Regions from separate parts of the Lysinibacillus sp. OF-1 genome, predicted to be linked through region 1. Evidence: riboswitches for the same ligand, from Rfam matches in the RefSeq annotation. Region 1 holds a riboswitch; the other holds the start of a gene.
What was found. Region 1 has a riboswitch for preQ1 ahead of NV349_RS02475 (QueT transporter family protein). Riboswitches for the same ligand answer to the same signal wherever they lie in the genome.
Positions count from the first base shown of each region.

Region 2: linked by a shared signal. The riboswitch ahead of queF (preQ(1) synthase) and the one ahead of NV349_RS02475 (QueT transporter family protein) in region 1 are both predicted to bind preQ1.

Region 1 covers NZ_CP102798.1:520,176-529,284, reverse strand. The annotation lists gene NV349_RS02500 (TerC family protein) at 1-120, opposite strand, end outside; gene ilvA (threonine ammonia-lyase IlvA) at 388-1,650, shown strand; gene NV349_RS02490 (ABC transporter ATP-binding protein) at 2,170-2,964, opposite strand; gene NV349_RS02485 (ABC transporter permease) at 2,957-3,985, opposite strand; gene NV349_RS02480 (ABC transporter substrate-binding protein) at 4,070-5,092, opposite strand; PreQ1 riboswitch class I at 5,413-5,457, shown strand; gene NV349_RS02475 (QueT transporter family protein) at 5,464-5,946, shown strand; T-box leader at 6,018-6,217, shown strand; gene trpB (tryptophan synthase subunit beta) at 6,275-7,438, shown strand; gene NV349_RS02465 (L-threonine 3-dehydrogenase) at 7,667-8,620, opposite strand; gene NV349_RS02460 (methyl-accepting chemotaxis protein) at 8,972-9,109, opposite strand, start outside.
Region 2 covers NZ_CP102798.1:4,656,848-4,665,956, reverse strand. The annotation lists gene NV349_RS22925 (recombinase family protein) at 1-1,005, shown strand, start outside; PreQ1 riboswitch class I at 1,169-1,215, shown strand; gene queF (preQ(1) synthase) at 1,343-1,843, shown strand; gene queC (7-cyano-7-deazaguanine synthase QueC) at 1,963-2,622, shown strand; gene queD (6-carboxytetrahydropterin synthase QueD) at 2,626-3,099, shown strand; gene queE (7-carboxy-7-deazaguanine synthase QueE) at 3,092-3,820, shown strand; gene NV349_RS22900 (VUT family protein) at 3,862-4,401, shown strand; gene NV349_RS22895 (MFS transporter) at 4,558-5,748, opposite strand; gene NV349_RS22890 (MBL fold metallo-hydrolase) at 6,103-6,915, shown strand; gene NV349_RS22885 (S-layer homology domain-containing protein) at 7,524-9,109, shown strand, end outside.

The DNA of each region.
Region 1 (9,109 bases):
TTCTATAATAATTAATGAGGATATTAGCCCCCAGGATACAGGGTCCATTAATACTTCCTGCCACATCGCCCAATCAAAAAATTGCCAATATGTAGATAGAATTCCTTGAATGATTTCCACTACTTACCCTCCTACTTGTCCTCAGCTAATCTAGTATATGCTTGACCATTTTTGTTATGAGAATTGTATTTATCCTGATTCAGCAAATGCTTTTTGTCCCAAAAGTAACGTTTCAGCAATTGCTCGAGGCATCATTTATTCGATAAAACGCTTACATCATAAAATAGACACGGAAAATTTAGAATTTACTAAAAATTAACCACCAAAAGCAAATAAAGTGTGCTATCATAGATAAATGTTTTAAACGTATAACGGAGGATGAATACTATGGAAGTTGCTGATACTAGAACCGTGCAAGTGGAGAATGTCCTGATTGCACATCATTTTTTAAAAGATGTAGTTGTCCATACACCACTACAAAAAAACGATTATTTATCCGAGAAATACGGAGCTACTATTTACTTTAAACGCGAAGATTTACAACATGTGCGCTCATTCAAGCTCCGAGGTGCCTATTATAAAATTAAAAAAATCGAGGAAGAAGCACGCAACGCTGGTGTTGTCTGTGCAAGCGCAGGCAATCATGCACAAGGTGTAGCTTATGCCTGTGCTCAATTAAAAATCCAGGCTAGCATTTTTATGCCTCAAACAACACCAAAGCAAAAAATAGACCAAGTGCGAATGTTTGGGCGCGAATTTGTAGAGATTATTTTAGCAGGCGATACGTTCGATGACTCTGCTGAAAGCGCCTTAAGCTATTGCGAAGAACACGATAAAATATTCATCCATCCATTCGATGATTTCGATGTCATTGCTGGTCAAGGAACTGTTGCAGTAGAAATTATGAATGACATGGAGGAGCCAATCGACTACGTCTTTGGCAGTATTGGTGGTGGCGGCTTAATGTCTGGCGTTTCTGCCTACGTTAAAAACCTCTCCCCTTCTACTAAAATTATTGGCGTAGAGCCTGCCGGTGCTGGCAGTATGAAGGCTGCTTTTGCTGAAGGGGGCGCTGTGGCTCTTGATTGGATTGATAAATTCGTCGATGGCGCTGCCGTAAAATGCGTCGGCCATCACACTTATGATGTTTGTCGCCGCTATTTAGACGACATTATTCTTGTACCAGAAGGCAAAGTTTGTACAACGATTTTAGATCTATATAATAAACATGCCATTATTGCCGAGCCTGCTGGGGCACTATCAGTGGCAGCTCTTGATTTTTATAAAGAAGAAATTAAAGGGAAATCAGTCGTGGTCATTATTAGCGGTGGTAATAATGATATTGGACGGATGCAGGAGATTAAAGAAAAGTCGCTTATTCACGAAGGCTTACTTTACTACTTCATCGTCAGCTTCCCTCAGCGCGCAGGGGCATTACGTCAATTCCTCACAAGCGTTGTAGGACCTAACGACGATATTACTACCTTTGAATACACAAAGAAAAACAATAAAGAAAGTGGTCCTGCCCTCGTTGGTATTGAGCTTGGCGATCAAGCGGATTATGAAGGGCTGCTTGCACGAATGGATGAATTCGGCTTCAAATACAAAGAAGTAAACAACGACATTCAACTATTTGGCTTACTCGTTTAAAATGAAGAGTCTCACTTCTCAGCAAGTGAGACTTTTTTATTGTGATAAAGTTTATCAATCGTTTTTATTACCCTAAATAAAAAACATTCAAACTAGTGCATGAGCGTTATATATATTGTTGAAAAAAATAATATCACCTGCGGAAAGTGACATTCTGGCAATGCGAGGGGTTAATCTCCGTTCCGCCAGCTTCCGATGAGCCACTTCACTCACTTCCGTTCGCTCCAGCTTCTCCTATATGACGCTAAATCCCCTAGGAGTGACGCTGGCTCCACTCCAATCAACTATTCTGCAAATGTGTCTTTTCATTTTCTTTCATACTAACAGTAGTGAACCCCTTTGCTCAATTTATGGGTTGAGTGGAAGGCTACTTGACTCCCGTGGGATAGATCGGCATTCCCCCACAGGAAATCAAGTAGCCTACAACGGACATTCATTTTCACCATTGACAAAAACGCTATTGATGGATTTTTTTAACACTATAAAAAACGCCCATACAAATGTATGAGCGTTTCGTCATTAACCTAATAAAGCACGGTCTGAATTCATTTTTTCCCCACGAATGCGTTCAAATTCGGCCATTAAATCTGGGATCGTTAATTCATGCTTACGGTCTTCAGCAACCTCTAAAATAATTTGGCCTTTGTCCATCATAATAAGACGATTCCCTAAATCCAAAGCTTGTTGCATATTGTGCGTTACCATTAATGTCGTTAACTGATCTTTTTCAACTAAATACTTCGTAATACGGGTAATTAATTCTGCACGTGATGGATCAAGTGCAGCCGTATGCTCATCCAGCAATAAAATAGAGGGCTTTGTGAAAGTAGCCATTAACAGTGACAATGCTTGCCGTTCCCCACCTGAAAGTAAGCCTACTTTTGCAGAAAGCCGATCTTCCAGATTTAAACCAAGCATTTCTAATGATTCTTTGAACAAGGTACGACGCTTTTTGTCCACACCGATGTGCAGTCCTCTACCCTTATTTCGTGAATAGGCCAGTGCTAAGTTTTCTTCAATTGTCATCGTAGGAGCTGTTCCCGCCATTGGGTCTTGGAACACACGACCAATGTATTGAGAGCGTTTATATTCAGGCAAATTCGTGACATCATTACCATCAATAGAAACTGTGCCAAAATCAGGTGTTAAGGCGCCTGAAATCATATTCATCATCGTTGATTTCCCTGCACCGTTACTACCAATGATTGTCACAAAATCACCTGGCTTTAAGTGTAGATTAATCTCTGCTAGTGCAATTTTTTCATCTGGTGTTCCTTCATTAAACACCTTATTAATACCATGTAATTTAAGCAAGGCCTTTTCCTCCTTGCTCTACTGTTTTTACTCGTGACAGCTCTGCAGCACGCTTCGCCTTACGTTTACGTTCCTTACTTTTATTGATAAATTGTGGTAAGATCAGCGCCAAAATAACGATGATAGCCGTAATTAATTTCATATCTCCTGAATCAAGGAAGTCTACACGTAATGCTAATGCTAAAATAATACGGTAAATGATAGCTCCTGCAATGACTGCAAAAGTTGTACGGATAATGGTCTTTGTCCCAAAAATGGCTTCACCAATAATAACCGATGCAAGACCAATGACAATCATACCAATCCCCATACTAACATCGGAGAACTTCGAATATTGTGCGATTAAAGCTCCAGAAAATGCGACAAGCGCATTGGAAAGTCCAAGCCCTAAAATGATAAGTGTATCTGTATTTGCAGAGAAGCTACGAATCATTCGTTTATTATCACCAGTTGCTCGGATAGCTAGCCCGACCTCAGTCTTCAAGAACCAGTCTGCTATTAACTTAATTAAAATCGTGATGATTAATACGACTATCAGCACACTCCATGTATTTGGTACATGCTGAAAGCCCATGCCTTTTAATAGGTTATTGAGAGCAGCATCGATCCCTAAATCACTCCAAAATGCTTGAAACTTTGAAAAAATCGTTTCTGAGTTTAGTAGTGGAATATTCGGGCGACCTATCGTATTTTCTGCAGTTAACCCCATGATGCGCAGGTTAATCGAGTATAACGCAATCATCATTAAAATCCCTGATAATAGTGGATTAATCTTTCCTTTCGTGTGAAGAATTCCTGTCATACATCCAGCAATAAATCCAGCAACAATTGCCACTAAAGTCGCTAAGATTGGGGAGTAGCCAAGCAAAATCATTGTTGCTGCAGTTGCCGCCCCTGTTACAAAGCTTCCATCAACCGTTAAATCCGGAAAATCTAACACCCGAAACGTTAAATATACACCAAGTGCCATAATTGCATAGATGATTCCTTGCTCCACTGCGCCAAATAATGCTAAAAACATCGTTGAATCATCTCCTAAATCTTTTTATTATTTCTACTGCTTATAAATGAAGATAAAGCGGGGATAGTTCTCCCCCGCTTCCATTTATTTTTCTAGAAGTTCTGCACCCCAAGAATCTTTTATTTCAATTCCTAAATCGTCCGCTACTTTTTTATTGATTAATAGTTTCAGATTTTGTGGATATTGTGCTGGCGTCTCGGCAGGTGTTGCTTCACCTTTTAAAATTTTCACAGCCATTTGACCAGCCTCGTAACCGATATCGAAATATTCAAAACCATAAGCAGCTAAACCGCCTCGTGCAACAGAATCTAGCTCTCCCACAACAAGTGGTAATTCATTTGTATTAGCAACATCAATAACAGACTCTAAAGCAGAAACTACTGTATTATCAGTAATAATATAGAAAGCCTCTACCTTACCAATTAGTGATTCTGTTGCTTGTTTTACATCTGCCGAAGTAGATGCTGACGCTTCTACTACTGTTAAGCCTTGTTCATCCATCACCTTTTTCACTTCTTTAACTTGTGCAACAGAGTTTTGCTCACCAGCATTGTAGACCATCCCTACTTTTTTGGCGCCAAGCTCTTTTAGGAATGCGACTGTTTTAGAAATCGTTTCAGGATGTAAATCAATTGTTCCTGTAACATTTTTGCCTGGCTTCTCCATTGATTCGATTAACTGCGCACCAACAGCATCTGTGACAGATGTGAAGATAATTGGAATATCACTTGTGGCTGTCGCCGCTGCTTGTGCAGAAGGTGTGGAGTTAGCAAAAATTAAATCTACGTTTGCACTTACTAGATTGTTAGCAATCGTTGTGTTAAGGCTGTTATCTCCTTGTGCAATTTGTGGATCGTAGTCAACTTTTAAGCCAGCATCTTCAATTGCCTTTTTAAAGCCTTCCGTTGCTGCGTTTAATGATGGATGCTCTACAATTTGAGTAATCCCGATTTTATATGTTTTATCCTCTGTATTCCCGCTCTCACTTGCATTGTTTGATTCATTCCCTTTTGAATCTGTTGAACTAGATCCGCTACTACCGCAAGCAGCAAGTAGTAACACTAATCCAAAAAGAAGGAATGAAAGCTTTTTTACACTGTTCTTCACAAATAATCCCCCCGATTATATTCTCAATATCTATCACACTTTATCCAAACAAAGTGTGAATGTATCGCTATATTATCGTTATTATCAAGCTCCGTCAACAACATTATGAATGTTCTGACTTTTAAAACTCACGAAACATTTTAGTTTTTCATTCAATTTGCCGCTTTAAACCGCTAAACTACGCTATTTTAGTTATTTGCTTTCTTTTTAAAAAACAGTAAAAAATATTTATGACAATTTTACGAAGTGTGTCATATAGACAAAAAGTCTGACATTTGACTTCTGCTAGATATCTATAATAAAATATTGTCTTGTGTGAAAGCACCGTGGTTCGTAACCATCCCACGCAAAAAAACTAAGGAGAAATGAATATGAAGATAAAATTTTTAGCAGCAAGTGGTATTATTGCAGCGCTATATATTGCGGTGACAATGCTTGTTGCACCGTTTGGTTTTACAGAGGTACAATTCCGTGTATCTGAAATGTTTAACCATTTAGTTGCCTTTAACCCACGCTTTGCCGTAGGGATCATTATTGGCGTATTGATCTCTAATCTATTTTCACCACTTGGCATTTACGATTTAGTGTTTGGTGTTGGTCATTCGATGATTACACTTGGACTGTTCATTTTAATCTGTAAATATGTCAAAAATATTTGGGCACGTTTAATTATCAATACATTATTATTTACTTGCACAATGTTTATTATTGCCTTCGAGTTGAATTTGGCCTTAGAACTACCATTCTTCTGGACTTGGCTAACAGTGGCGGCAGGTGAGTTTATTGTGTTAGCTGTTGGTGCACCGATTATGTATGCACTCAATAAACGCCTTCACTTTCATCATTTGATTTAATAGACGAGTCTTTTTAGATTCGTCTTTTTTTCTTGACACTATTCTGAAAATAAACTACAATTCTTTCTAATATAAATGCAAGGAAGAAGAGTAGTAGCAAGCATGGTTACTTTCAGAGAGCTGGTGGATGGTGCAAACCAGTAGTAGGTACTTGTGAATGGACTTCAGAGCAGCCTTATTAAATGTAAGGCCGATTCACTCCCCGTTATCGGAGTAAGAAAGCGCGCAAAAATTGCGAATGAAGGTGGCACCACGGTTACTCGTCCTTTTTAAGAGGATTAGAGTGGCTTTTTTTATGGGAAAATTAGCATAGAGGAGTCGAGTAAAGATGAGTAAAGTAGTAGAGAAAAAAGGTTATTTTGGAGAATTTGGCGGAAGCTTTGTTCCAAAGGAGCTTCAAAATGTCTTAACTATTCTAGATGAGCATTTCCAAAATTTTAAAGATGATGAAGAATTTAAAAAAGAATTGGATTACTATTTCCGTGAGTATGTTGGTCGTAAATCCCCACTTTATTTTGCAGAAAATTTAACAAAGCAATTGGGTGGCGCAAAAATTTATTTAAAACGTGAAGATCTTAATCATACAGGCTCACATAAAATTAATAATGTCTTGGGACAGATTTTACTAGCCAAACGTATGGGGGCAAATCGCGTTATTGCCGAAACAGGTGCAGGTCAACATGGTGTAGCAACTGCGACTGCTTGTGCCATGTTCGGAATGGATTGCACTATTTATATGGGCTTAGAGGATACAAAACGTCAAGCATTGAACGTGTTTCGCATGGAGCTTCTTGGCGCGAACGTAGTAGCTGTTGATAAAGGGCAAGGACGTTTAAAGGATGCAGTTGATGAAGCATTCGCTGACTTAGTCGAAAACTATGAAACAACGTTTTACTTATTAGGTTCAGCAGTTGGGCCACATCCCTTCCCATCAATGGTTAAACACTTCCAATCTGTGATTAGTCGCGAAAGTCGTGAACAGATTTTAGAAAAAGAAGGAAAGCTACCAGCAGCGATCCTTGCCTGTGTTGGCGGTGGCAGTAATGCCATTGGAGCATTTGCAGACTACATTGCAGATGAACAGGTTCGTCTTATTGGAATAGAGCCAGATCAAGCTGCTACATTAAACGAAGGTTCGCCCGGAGAGCTACATGGCTTCAAATGCTTAGTATTACAGGATGCAGACGGCAATCCACTACCAACCTATTCAATAGCTGCTGGTTTAGATTACCCTGGAGCAGGTCCAGAACATAGTCATTTAAAAACAATTGGCCGTGCTGAGTATGTGACTGTGACAAACAAAGAAGTCCTTGAGGCATTTCAAGTACTTTCGAAGGTTGAAGGGATTATTCCTGCCCTTGAGAGCTCACATGCGGTCGCACATGCTCTAAAATTAGCACCAACTTTATCATCTGAAGAAAGCATTATTATTAATATCTCAGGTCGTGGTGATAAAGACGTGGAACAGGTTTTCCACATGTTAACTAAATAATTCAATAAAAGAGCAACTTCCATAAAAGGAAATCGCTCTTTTAACTATATCAATGATCTAGGTATATTTCGGCAATACTATCACAAAGTTTAGCTTTTAGGAACTGTCAATATTCAGAACACTAATATATTTCAGTTACGTAATTTAATCTATGTATGCCAACAATTCTCTTTTACAGACACATAAAAAAACGGATGTAGACTAATTCTACATCCGTTCCTTTAACGATTAGGAAATTGCCTTTTTATGCAGTTTCATTTTTAGTTTTTCTAACATATCTATCGTCATTTTGGCTAAATCATACTCTGCTTTGAAGCCCCACTCTTTTTGAGCTGCGTCAATATTTAAAGAGTTTGGCCAGCTGTCTGCAATCGCTTGACGCACTGGATCAACCTGATAATCCATTGTGAAATTTGGTAAATGCTTCTTGATTTCAGCTGCGATTTGTGATGGTTCAAAGCTCATCGCTGTAATATTAAAGGCATTGCGATGAACGAGCTTACTACCATCTGCCTCCATTAAATCTACAATAGCTTGTAAGGCATCTGGCATGTACATCATATCCATAAACGTACCTTCCTGAATATAAGATGTGTACTTACCTTGCTCAATTGCTTCATAGAAAATTTCTACTGCATAATCAGTTGTACCACCACCTGGAGGTGTTACATAAGAAATTAATCCAGGGAAACGTACACCACGTGTATCAACACCAAAACGATTGAAGTAATAATCGCATAATAATTCACCCGCTACCTTATTTACACCATACATAGTTGTTGGACGTTGCAAAGTATCCTGCGGTGTATCTTCCTTCGGTGTAGATGGACCAAATGCTCCAATTGAACTTGGCGTGAAAAATTGCATATTTAACTCACGAGAAACTTCCAATGCATTCATTAAACCGCCCATATTTAAATTCCAAGCTAACAATGGATTTCTTTCAGCTGTGGCTGATAGTAATGCTGCTAAATGCATCATCGTATCTGCACCAAAGTCCTTTGCTAAATCGTGCATTCTTTGTCCATCTGTCACGTCCAATATTTCAAATGGGCCCTTAGTATGTTCAAGCTTTCTAATGTCTGTAGCAAGTATATTGTCCTCTCCATAAATACCACGAAGTTTTTCTACAAGCTCAGAACCAATTTGACCAAGTGCCCCAGTAACAATAATCTTTTTCATTTCTCAAAACCTCCACATATGAACAATTGTACTTGCTGAAAGTACAAATATATATTGATAAACATTGATTTAATAACACTTTCAATGAAACTCATTATAATGTGTTCGTTTTGAAAATACAACAATTATATTAATAATATTCATTAAAAGGAACATATAATCCCTTACTTCCAGTATATGAGCACTCAAAAAATATTGTGCTACAAAAATATACAAAATACAATTGTACACCTCAAAAATACAAAAAATTAAATCTTTCATAAACTAGTTTTGTAACCACGCAAAAAAAGAACCTTCTTTGCTAATTTCCGCAAAAAAGACTCCTTTTCAACATTATTCTTTAATATTAAATTAGATTGAAAAACGTTTAACAGCAATTTGCAAAACTTTTGATACTTTGCGCAATTCTTTAATGTAATTATGGAATTGTTGTTGAGCTGTTAATTGATCTGCTGTTAATGTAGCAACATGCTTAGTGGATACAGCATT
Region 2 (9,109 bases), 570 kb from region 1:
GAGTTAAGGGCAGAAGGTAAGGGATATAAATATATTGCTAAAACCGTAAATGAGGAAGGTTATAGATCAAAAAAGGGAAATCTTTTTAGTATCGGTACGATCAAGACAATATTAGAGAATGAAGTTTATATAGGTAAGTGTAGATGGGGGAAGAGAAAGGACTGGAATACTAAAAGGCGCAATGGAGTTACTAAAGATTATGTTTTAGTCGAGGGAAAGCATGAAGCAATAATTTCCCTCGATTTATGGGCTAAAGCCCAAACAATTAATAATACTAATAAAGAGAGTGTATCAAAAAATAGAAATTTTCATGGCGATTTTATTCTTTCGGGAATTCTCCGTTGCCCTGCTTGTGGTGCTGGAACTGTAATGAGTAAGTCGAAAAAAAGAGATGGGAGCGGTTATCATTTATACTATATGTGTCAAGCATTTGCCAGTAAAGGCTTAAAAGCTTGTAAATCAAATTTAATTGGTAAAGAAAGTATCGAAAAGAAGGTACTCCAAAGGGTTAAAGAGCTATTAAACGATATGACGATAGTTGAAGATGTGCTTGAGAGGATTGAAAGTCAAAAACTACTTGAAAAAAGCTCAATGAAAAATACTTTATTGTTGAATAGTAAAAATCTGGAGAAGAAAAAAGCCTTATTAAATAAGCTTAATAGTGACTATTCCTCTGAAAAGCTTGGAGCGAGGGTTTATAATATGCAAGCCGAATCAATCCTAAAGGATATAGATGATATGGAGGAAAGAAAGAGGCGGGTTGAAAGGGAATATGAAGATTTACAAAGCGAATCAACTATTACTAAAGAGACGATTTATCAAGCCCTTGAACATTTCGATAGCCTATACAAAACCGCTACCTTTGAACAAAGAAAGTTACTTTTAAGAGCGTTAATTAAAAAAATTGAAATTGAGCCAAACCGAAAGGATATAAAGTGTATAACTTTTTGGTTTGATTACGATGACGCTTTACTACTTAGTAAGACAGGGAGAACCGTACCATAAGTAAGTGCGACGGTTCTAAAGAAAATATAAAAATCCGATTCTAAATCCTTTGAATCAATTCTTTAGTAATGCTTTCAAACCAAGAAAGATTTTTTAAAAAAATCCATTTGACGTGCTGTATTATTTTTTGTACGATATTGAAGAAAAGAATGCCCGGACTAGAACGGGAGAGGTTCATAGCGGATACCCTCTATAAAAAACTATGGAAACATGACAATAATGCCATGTCCATATTGGACGTGGCTTTTTTTTATGTGTTTACGTATGTTTTAAATAGAATGCTTGGTGATGCCTCTCTTGAAAAGTGTTGGGAAACATTTTACAAGGAGGTTTTTTTATGTCTGGCCGAAGTCATGAAGAAGGATTAAAGGATTTAACCCTATTAGGTAATCAAGGTACAAAGTATTCATATGATTATGCACCTGAGGTATTGGAGGCTGTAGATAATCTGCATGCCAATCGAGATTATTTCGTTAAATTTAATTGTCCAGAGTTTACTAGTTTATGCCCGCTTACACATCAGCCTGATTTTGCTACGATGTACATTTCCTATATCCCAGATAAAAAAATAGTTGAAAGTAAATCACTAAAATTGTATTTATTCAGTTTTAGAAATCACGGTGATTTCCATGAAGATTGCGTTAACATCATTATGAATGACTTAATTGCATTGCTTGATCCTCGATATATCGAAGTTTGGGGGAAGTTTACGCCACGTGGGGGTATTTCGATCGATCCATGGTGTAACTATGGGAAGCCAGGAACGAAATACGAGGAAATTGCCAATTATCGTTTAATAAATCACGATCTTAATCCAGAAAAAATTGATAATCGATAAATGAAGATTTGAATAGTTATATCAAGAAAGAGGTTTTTAGCTACCCTCTTAAAAAAACTAAGAAGAAAGCAGCACTTTTTCTTAGAGTGCTGTTTTTTCGATATAAGGGAGTTTTATAGATGAAGCAGGAAAAAGCAATTGTTGTATTTAGTGGAGGTCAGGACAGTACAACTTGTTTGTTTTGGGCAAGGGAACGTTTTAAAGAGGTTGAGGCAGTCACTTTTGATTATGGTCAAAGGCATCGTCTTGAAATTGAATGTGCAAAAGAGATAGCGAGTGAACTTGGAATCAAGCATCATACTCTTGATATGTCACTCCTAAACCAACTTGCTCCGAATGCTTTGACACGACAAGATATTACAGTAGAAGACGGAGATAATGGTGAGCTGCCATCGACTTTTGTGCCTGGTCGTAATCTTCTCTTTCTTTCATTTGCTGGTGTTTTAGCGAGTCAAGTAGGAGCTAAGCATATCGTGACGGGTGTTTGTGAAACAGATTTTAGCGGATATCCGGATTGCCGAGATGTTTTTATTAAATCCTTGAATGTAACGTTAAATTTATCGATGGATGATTCTTTTGTTATTGATACACCGTTGATGTGGCTGAATAAGGCACAGACATGGGAGCTTGCTGATCGTTTTGGGGCATTGGAATTTGTTCGAGAAAGAACGTTGACTTGCTATAACGGTGTTATAGCGGATGGTTGCGGTGAATGCCCAGCATGTAAACTGCGAAAAAAAGGGCTTGATGAGTATTTGCGTTATAGGAAGGAGTCTTAAGGGATGTTAGATTTTAAAATCGTCGATAAGCTCCAAAAAATAGATGAGGATATTCAAAGAGATCAATTGAACTATCATGCAAAGCGTGTTCTTGTAAGCAAAGAATTTACCTTTGATGCTGCTCATCATTTACATCATTATGAGGGAAAATGTAAAAACCTACATGGTCATACCTATCGTGTAGTATTGGGATTGAGTGGCTACACAGATGAACGCGGTTTGATGATTGATTTTGGCGATATAAAAAAAATATGGAAACAAAAAATAGAGATTCATTTGGATCATCGTTATTTAAATGAAACGCTTCCACCCATGAATACGACAGCAGAAAACATGGTAGTTTGGATTTATGAAAAGTTGGCAGAGGCATTGCTTGATGAACCAAGCTATAACGGTGCATGTGTAGAGTTTATTAGGTTATATGAAACTCCGACAAGCTATGCAGAAGCGAGACGGGAGTGGATGGAAGGTGAGTAAGGTACCTGTTATCGAGATTTTTGGACCGACGATTCAAGGTGAAGGGATGGTAGTTGGCCAGAAGACAATGTTTGTGAGAACTGCAGGTTGTGATTATTCCTGTTCTTGGTGTGATTCATCGTTTACTTGGGATGGCAGTGGAAAGCATCTGATTGTCCAAATGACAGCGGAAGAGATTTGGACTGAGTTGAAACGTCTTGGAGGCAATGGCTTCTCATTTGTCACGGTTTCAGGCGGCAATCCTGCACTCAATCCACATTTAGCTGAGCTCATTGCCATTTTAAAAGAAAACAACATAAAAATTGGGGTGGAAACACAGGGAAGTAGGTGGCAAAAATGGATGCATGAGATTGATGAACTGACCATTTCTCCAAAGCCACCTAGTTCTGGAATGACCACAGACTATTCGGTGCTCTCATATATCTTCGAAAAGCTTAAAAATCAAAACAGTAATCACCATATATCTCTCAAAATAGTCGTTTTTAATCAAGAGGATTACGATTATGCTAAACAAATTCACCATCGATATCCAATGATTCCTTTTTATCTTCAAGTCGGTAATGATGATCTCATGACAACTGACAATTCACAATTAATTATGCATTTATTGGATAAATATCATGCATTGATTGATAGAGTGATGAAGGATGAAGAATTAAGAGATGTTAAAGTACTACCACAGTTACATGCCCTTGTTTGGGGAAATAAAAGAGGCGTATAGTGTCCCATTACAAAAATGTTTTTAAATTGAGGAGTAGTAGTATGAGAATATTGTTTTATTTATTATCTATTGTCATCGCTAATGTAGTAACGGCAGCATTTGCACCATTGCACTTTGGTATGTTTATTGTTCCAATGGGGACGTTTTTAATTGGGGCAACCTTTATTTTTCGGGACCTTGTACAAAATAAATATGGTAGAGCAAAGACGTATTTATTTATTATTACAGCTTTAATTTTATCAGCAGTAGTGTCATTCCTACTGGGGGATACACTTTTGATTGTGGTAGCGTCAGCACTATCATTTGTTGTCGCTGAAACAGCTGATACAGAAATCTATACTCGATTAAAATTACCAATGGCTTGGCGTGTGTTCTACAGTGGTCTTGTTGGAGGATTTTTGGATTCTGCAATTTTCGTAGTAATCGGCTTGAGTCCACTTGGAGCTAATATATTACCTTGGGAAGCCGTACCATCCGCCATTTTCGGACAAATTATTGTGAAGACAATTATTCAAATGTTTGGCGCAATGATTTTAAATCAAGTTGGTACAATGAAAGAAAAACATCTAATTACAGGATAACTCGTTGAAAACATTGATTAGGCATATTCCACAAGAGATGCCGTTCATTTTGACGAGACAGAGCTATAAGTAAAACAGGCAGATTCGTTTTATAATGCGAATCTGCCTAGTTTAATTTTAAAGGTCTTATTGCATTTTCAATTGTTTCTATCATTTTTATGCTGATTTCTCTAGTTTTTGATCTAAATGGTGACTAAGAAAAGTTAGCAAACTTGCACAGACGGCAACAATCCCACCGACCCATGTAACATTCATTAAATTTCCCTGATGATAAACAATTCCACCTAATGCAGAACCAAAAGCGATACCTACGTTACTTGCTACAGGCATAAGTGAAGCAGCCAATCCTTTCGCACTGGGTTGGTAAATTTCAGCGAGGTCTATTAAATAAAGCTGAGTAGATGTTGTTAAGAGGATAGCCATTAATGACATTAAGCCAATATTGACCAGCCCTAAAATAAAATGATTTGTAGTCCAAAATAAACTTGTCAGAACAATAGCCTGCACAAGAAAAACAAAGCGAAGGCGACCGATAGCATTATGACTGGCAATTTTACTGGCGAGGATATTGCTGAAAATCGAAATAAACCCATAACCAAATAAGATTAGACTAATAGAATTATTTGGTGCTCCCATTCCCTTCAAAATAGGAACAAGGTACGTAAAGACAGCGTAAGTTGCCCCAAATCCTAGAGCAGGAATGAAAAAGGCCATTAAAATACGCGGCTTGATCATTAAAGAAAACTGATCCCGTATCGAACTACGTACTTGGCTGAGTTGATTAGGTAAGACAAAAAAGGATGCCAAAAACGCCAAACCACCTAGAAAGGTTGTTAACATGAAAGTGGCATTCCAACCATACCAGCCTGCGATTACAATACCAATTGGTACTCCTACGACATTTGCTAGTGTGAAACCACCAAAAACGAATGATATAGCAAGTCCGCGTTTGTTTATCGGCATGGTTTCGCTTGCAACAATCATGGCTAGAGAGATTAATACTCCTGTTACAATCGCTGTCATAATACGAAGTACAAGCAGCATGATGTAGCTCGTTGAAATGACGCAAAAAGCATTGAGGACGATGAAAGAAAGGATCAAAAACAACATCCATTTACGCTTTGGAAAATGACTTGTTGCTGACATCACTAGTGGTGTGGCAATAGCAAATGTAATGGCAAATGCAGAAACAAGTGTGCCTGCTTTTGCATTAGTCATTTGAAGGCTTGAGGAAATATCAGTTAAGATTCCGACTATAACAAATTCGCTTGTCCCTAGTACAAATGTCAATAACGTAAGTGTTAAAATGAGTAACCAATGTCGCTTGGATAATTGTGAGTTGTGCATAGATACCTCTTTCTAAGATGAATATAAATGTGTAGTAGATAAACAACCTAAACATCATATCATAAAATATTTTAGCGAGAAAAAATCTTTCTAGATTAAATCGGAATGAATGGATTCTCAAAATCGACAAAACTACAGAGAAATCACATTCTGTTGCTAATCCTAAAGGATATCAATAAAGATGCTTTTGTATTAAATATGTACATAAAAAATAATTCCTAGTACCTTCCACTTTTCCTTAAAGAAGGAATTTACTGATTTTGCTCGAACTCTATAAATAAGAAATTCCTGTTCAAAATCTAAAATACTCACTTAAAGATGCTCCCTTTTAAAAGGGGAAAAGGAAGGTTCATGATGATTCAATTCCAAAAAGATAATATTACTGTTTTTCAAAGTGCATTGTATATGACTACTTCGGCTATCATTCAAACGAATGAAGCGATAATTATGACAGATCCTAATTGGTTACCTAGCGAAATTGGAGAAATTCAGGCTTACATAAACAACATGAAAGGTGATAAGCAACTATATATTATTTACACTCATAGCGATTTTGACCATATTATTGGTTCAGGGGCCTTTCCAGGAGCAAAGGTAATTGCATCTAAACAATTTGATAAAAACCCGAACAAAGCAAAAAGCATTCAAAAAATCAAACAATTTGATCAAAGCTATTATATACAGAGGAGCTATTCTCCTGTATATCCAACAGTAGATATTGTCGTTTCAGAGGATGGGCAAACATTAGAGTTAGATTCGATAACTATGACATTTTATCAAGCACCTGGTCATACGAATGATGGTTTATTTACAGTGATAGAGCCGTATGGGCTATTTCTTTCGGGAGATTACTTGTCAGATATTGAGTTTCCTTTCATTTTTAGCAGTTATAAAGACTATGTCAATACTATTCGTAAAGCTGAAGATATTTTACTGCATCATCAAATAACAACCCATATACCAGGACACGGAACGACAACACAGAACCAACAAGAAATCCAAAATAGGATTCATTTTTCTAAACATTACTTAGCACAGCTTCCGCAGGATAACGAAGAGTTAGAGAAATGTTTAAGGGAAGAGTATTCGTTTTTTGAAGGAATGAAAAGCATTCATACTGACAATAAAAAGATGGTCAATAAAGAATGTTCAGAAGAGAATCTGTAGTCAATAATCTTTTGAGATGTATTACAAGTAAAACAAAAAGGAGATTGGTTTAGTACCCATAGAAAAAACACCTCCACGTTGAATGTTTTGTATTTAATACCCGTTTTTCAACGAAAGGTGTTTTTATTTGTCTCCTTTTTTTAGGTCAGTGCGAGATGGATACTCACTGGCTTTTTTCCTATTAAGGATATGACATTGAGGTTAACTTTAAGGTAAGAGTATTATCTACGTTCAGGCAAATGTGCCAACTCCTCGGTTATTTCAGCCCTCCCGTACAAAAGTTATAGAGGTTTTACTTTTGTGTCGGGCCTTTCAATGTCTAATAGAGGTGAGGGGCACAATTGCCCTTTAGTTCATGTGAAAATGTAATTACAGAAAATGAGGTTTTATTATAAAACTACTATTCTAAATAATATTGTAAAAGTTTAATATAAACATTTTACAAAAAATTTAGAATATTAATATTAAATAACAATATATTTATTATTTTTCTGTTAAAATTACTATGTTAAACAATATTTTGGCAATGTTTAATAATTACAATTAATTGTATTGATTGGATTCAAAATCATCCTTATTAAATAGGAATGGGAGGTATTACTCTAAGTATGCGTAAATGGGGAAAATCGAAGTATTTAAAAGCAATAACAGCAATGGCATTAACGGCTTCAGCGGTAGTAGTAGCACCGATTGCATCTGAAGCTAGTAGTTTCAAGGATGTACAACGAACGCATCCATTTTATGACGAGATTAAAAATTTAAATGATCGTGGCATTATTAATGGGTTCCAAGATGGGACATTTAAATCTGAGCAAAACGTAACACGTGGACAAGCTGCTAAAATTATTGCGGGTGTATTAGGACTGGATACATCGAATGTTAGCAATCCAAACTTTAAAGATATTCCTACTAATCATGTATATTTTGGTGCAATTGCTGCATTAAAGGAAAAGGGGATTATTAATGGTTATGAGGATGGAACATTCCGTCAGGATGAATTTATTCAACGTAACCATGTAGCAAAAATTTTAGCGAACGCTTTTAATTTAAAAGCTTCAAATACGAATTCATTACCGTTCACTGATGTGCGTGCAGATTATAAAGAAGCGATTGCTGCTTTATATGAAAACAACGTAACGACTGGTAAGACAGCTACATTATTTGATGGTTCTTCCAATGTAACACGAGGACAACTGGCTGCATTTATTACTCGTTCAGAAGCTGTTAGTAATCCGACTACTCAACCTTCTCAAAGTGTAACGTTTAAAGTTGAAAAATATACAGCGAATGAAATTGCTATTAATGGTAAAACTTATTTATTTGGTGATTCAGTAAAGTCAATTTTTACAACTAAAAATAAAACCGCACTAACAGGAGCAAAAATTACAGCAACTATTGAAAATGGGATTATAACAAAAGTAAATAACGTTGTTTTAAATAAGGCAGGTTCAGCAGAGATGGGCGTTGTATTCAATACAAATGCAACGCTCGATTCGATAACAATTAACGCAGATGGTGTGACTGTTAAAAATGTATCAGTTACAGGAAATGTAACCATTACCTCAAATGTTAAGAGGAAAATGGAATTTGATGGTACTACAATTACTGGCGATTTAATTATAGCTGATGCAATAGATGGTCAAAGTACACTTGTATTGAAAATCAAAAATTCGCACACAGAAAAAGTACAAGTCAAGCGTCAAAATATTTCGATTGTGACGGACACGGTGATTCCTGAAATTATCATAGCAGCTCCCATTGCTGCTATAAATATTGATGGATCAGCAACGAAGGTAACAATTGAATCTACGGCAAAACTGAATATGACTGGGAATGTAAAGTTTGAACGATTGTTGCTTCCTACGGCAGTGGAGTTAGAATTGAATGCTATTGGTTTAGTGAAATATTTAACGGTTCTAAACGCTGATGCTCGAATTACAATCGGTTCAGGTTTACTAATAAATGACTTGTCGATTCCAGCAGGTTCAACGGTAACAAAAATTATAACAAACTATGCCTCGGTTGCTTCCCAAATTAAAGCCATTATTGGAGGTTCTTCGCCAAGTACAGGGGTTCCAAATACAGGTGGAGGAAATGTGGCACCCGATCCGGTTATTCCACCAGAAAAAGTGAGTGAATTTAATGTAAAGAATGCGGAGGAATTAAAACAAGCATTAAATAAAGCTAAAGCAGG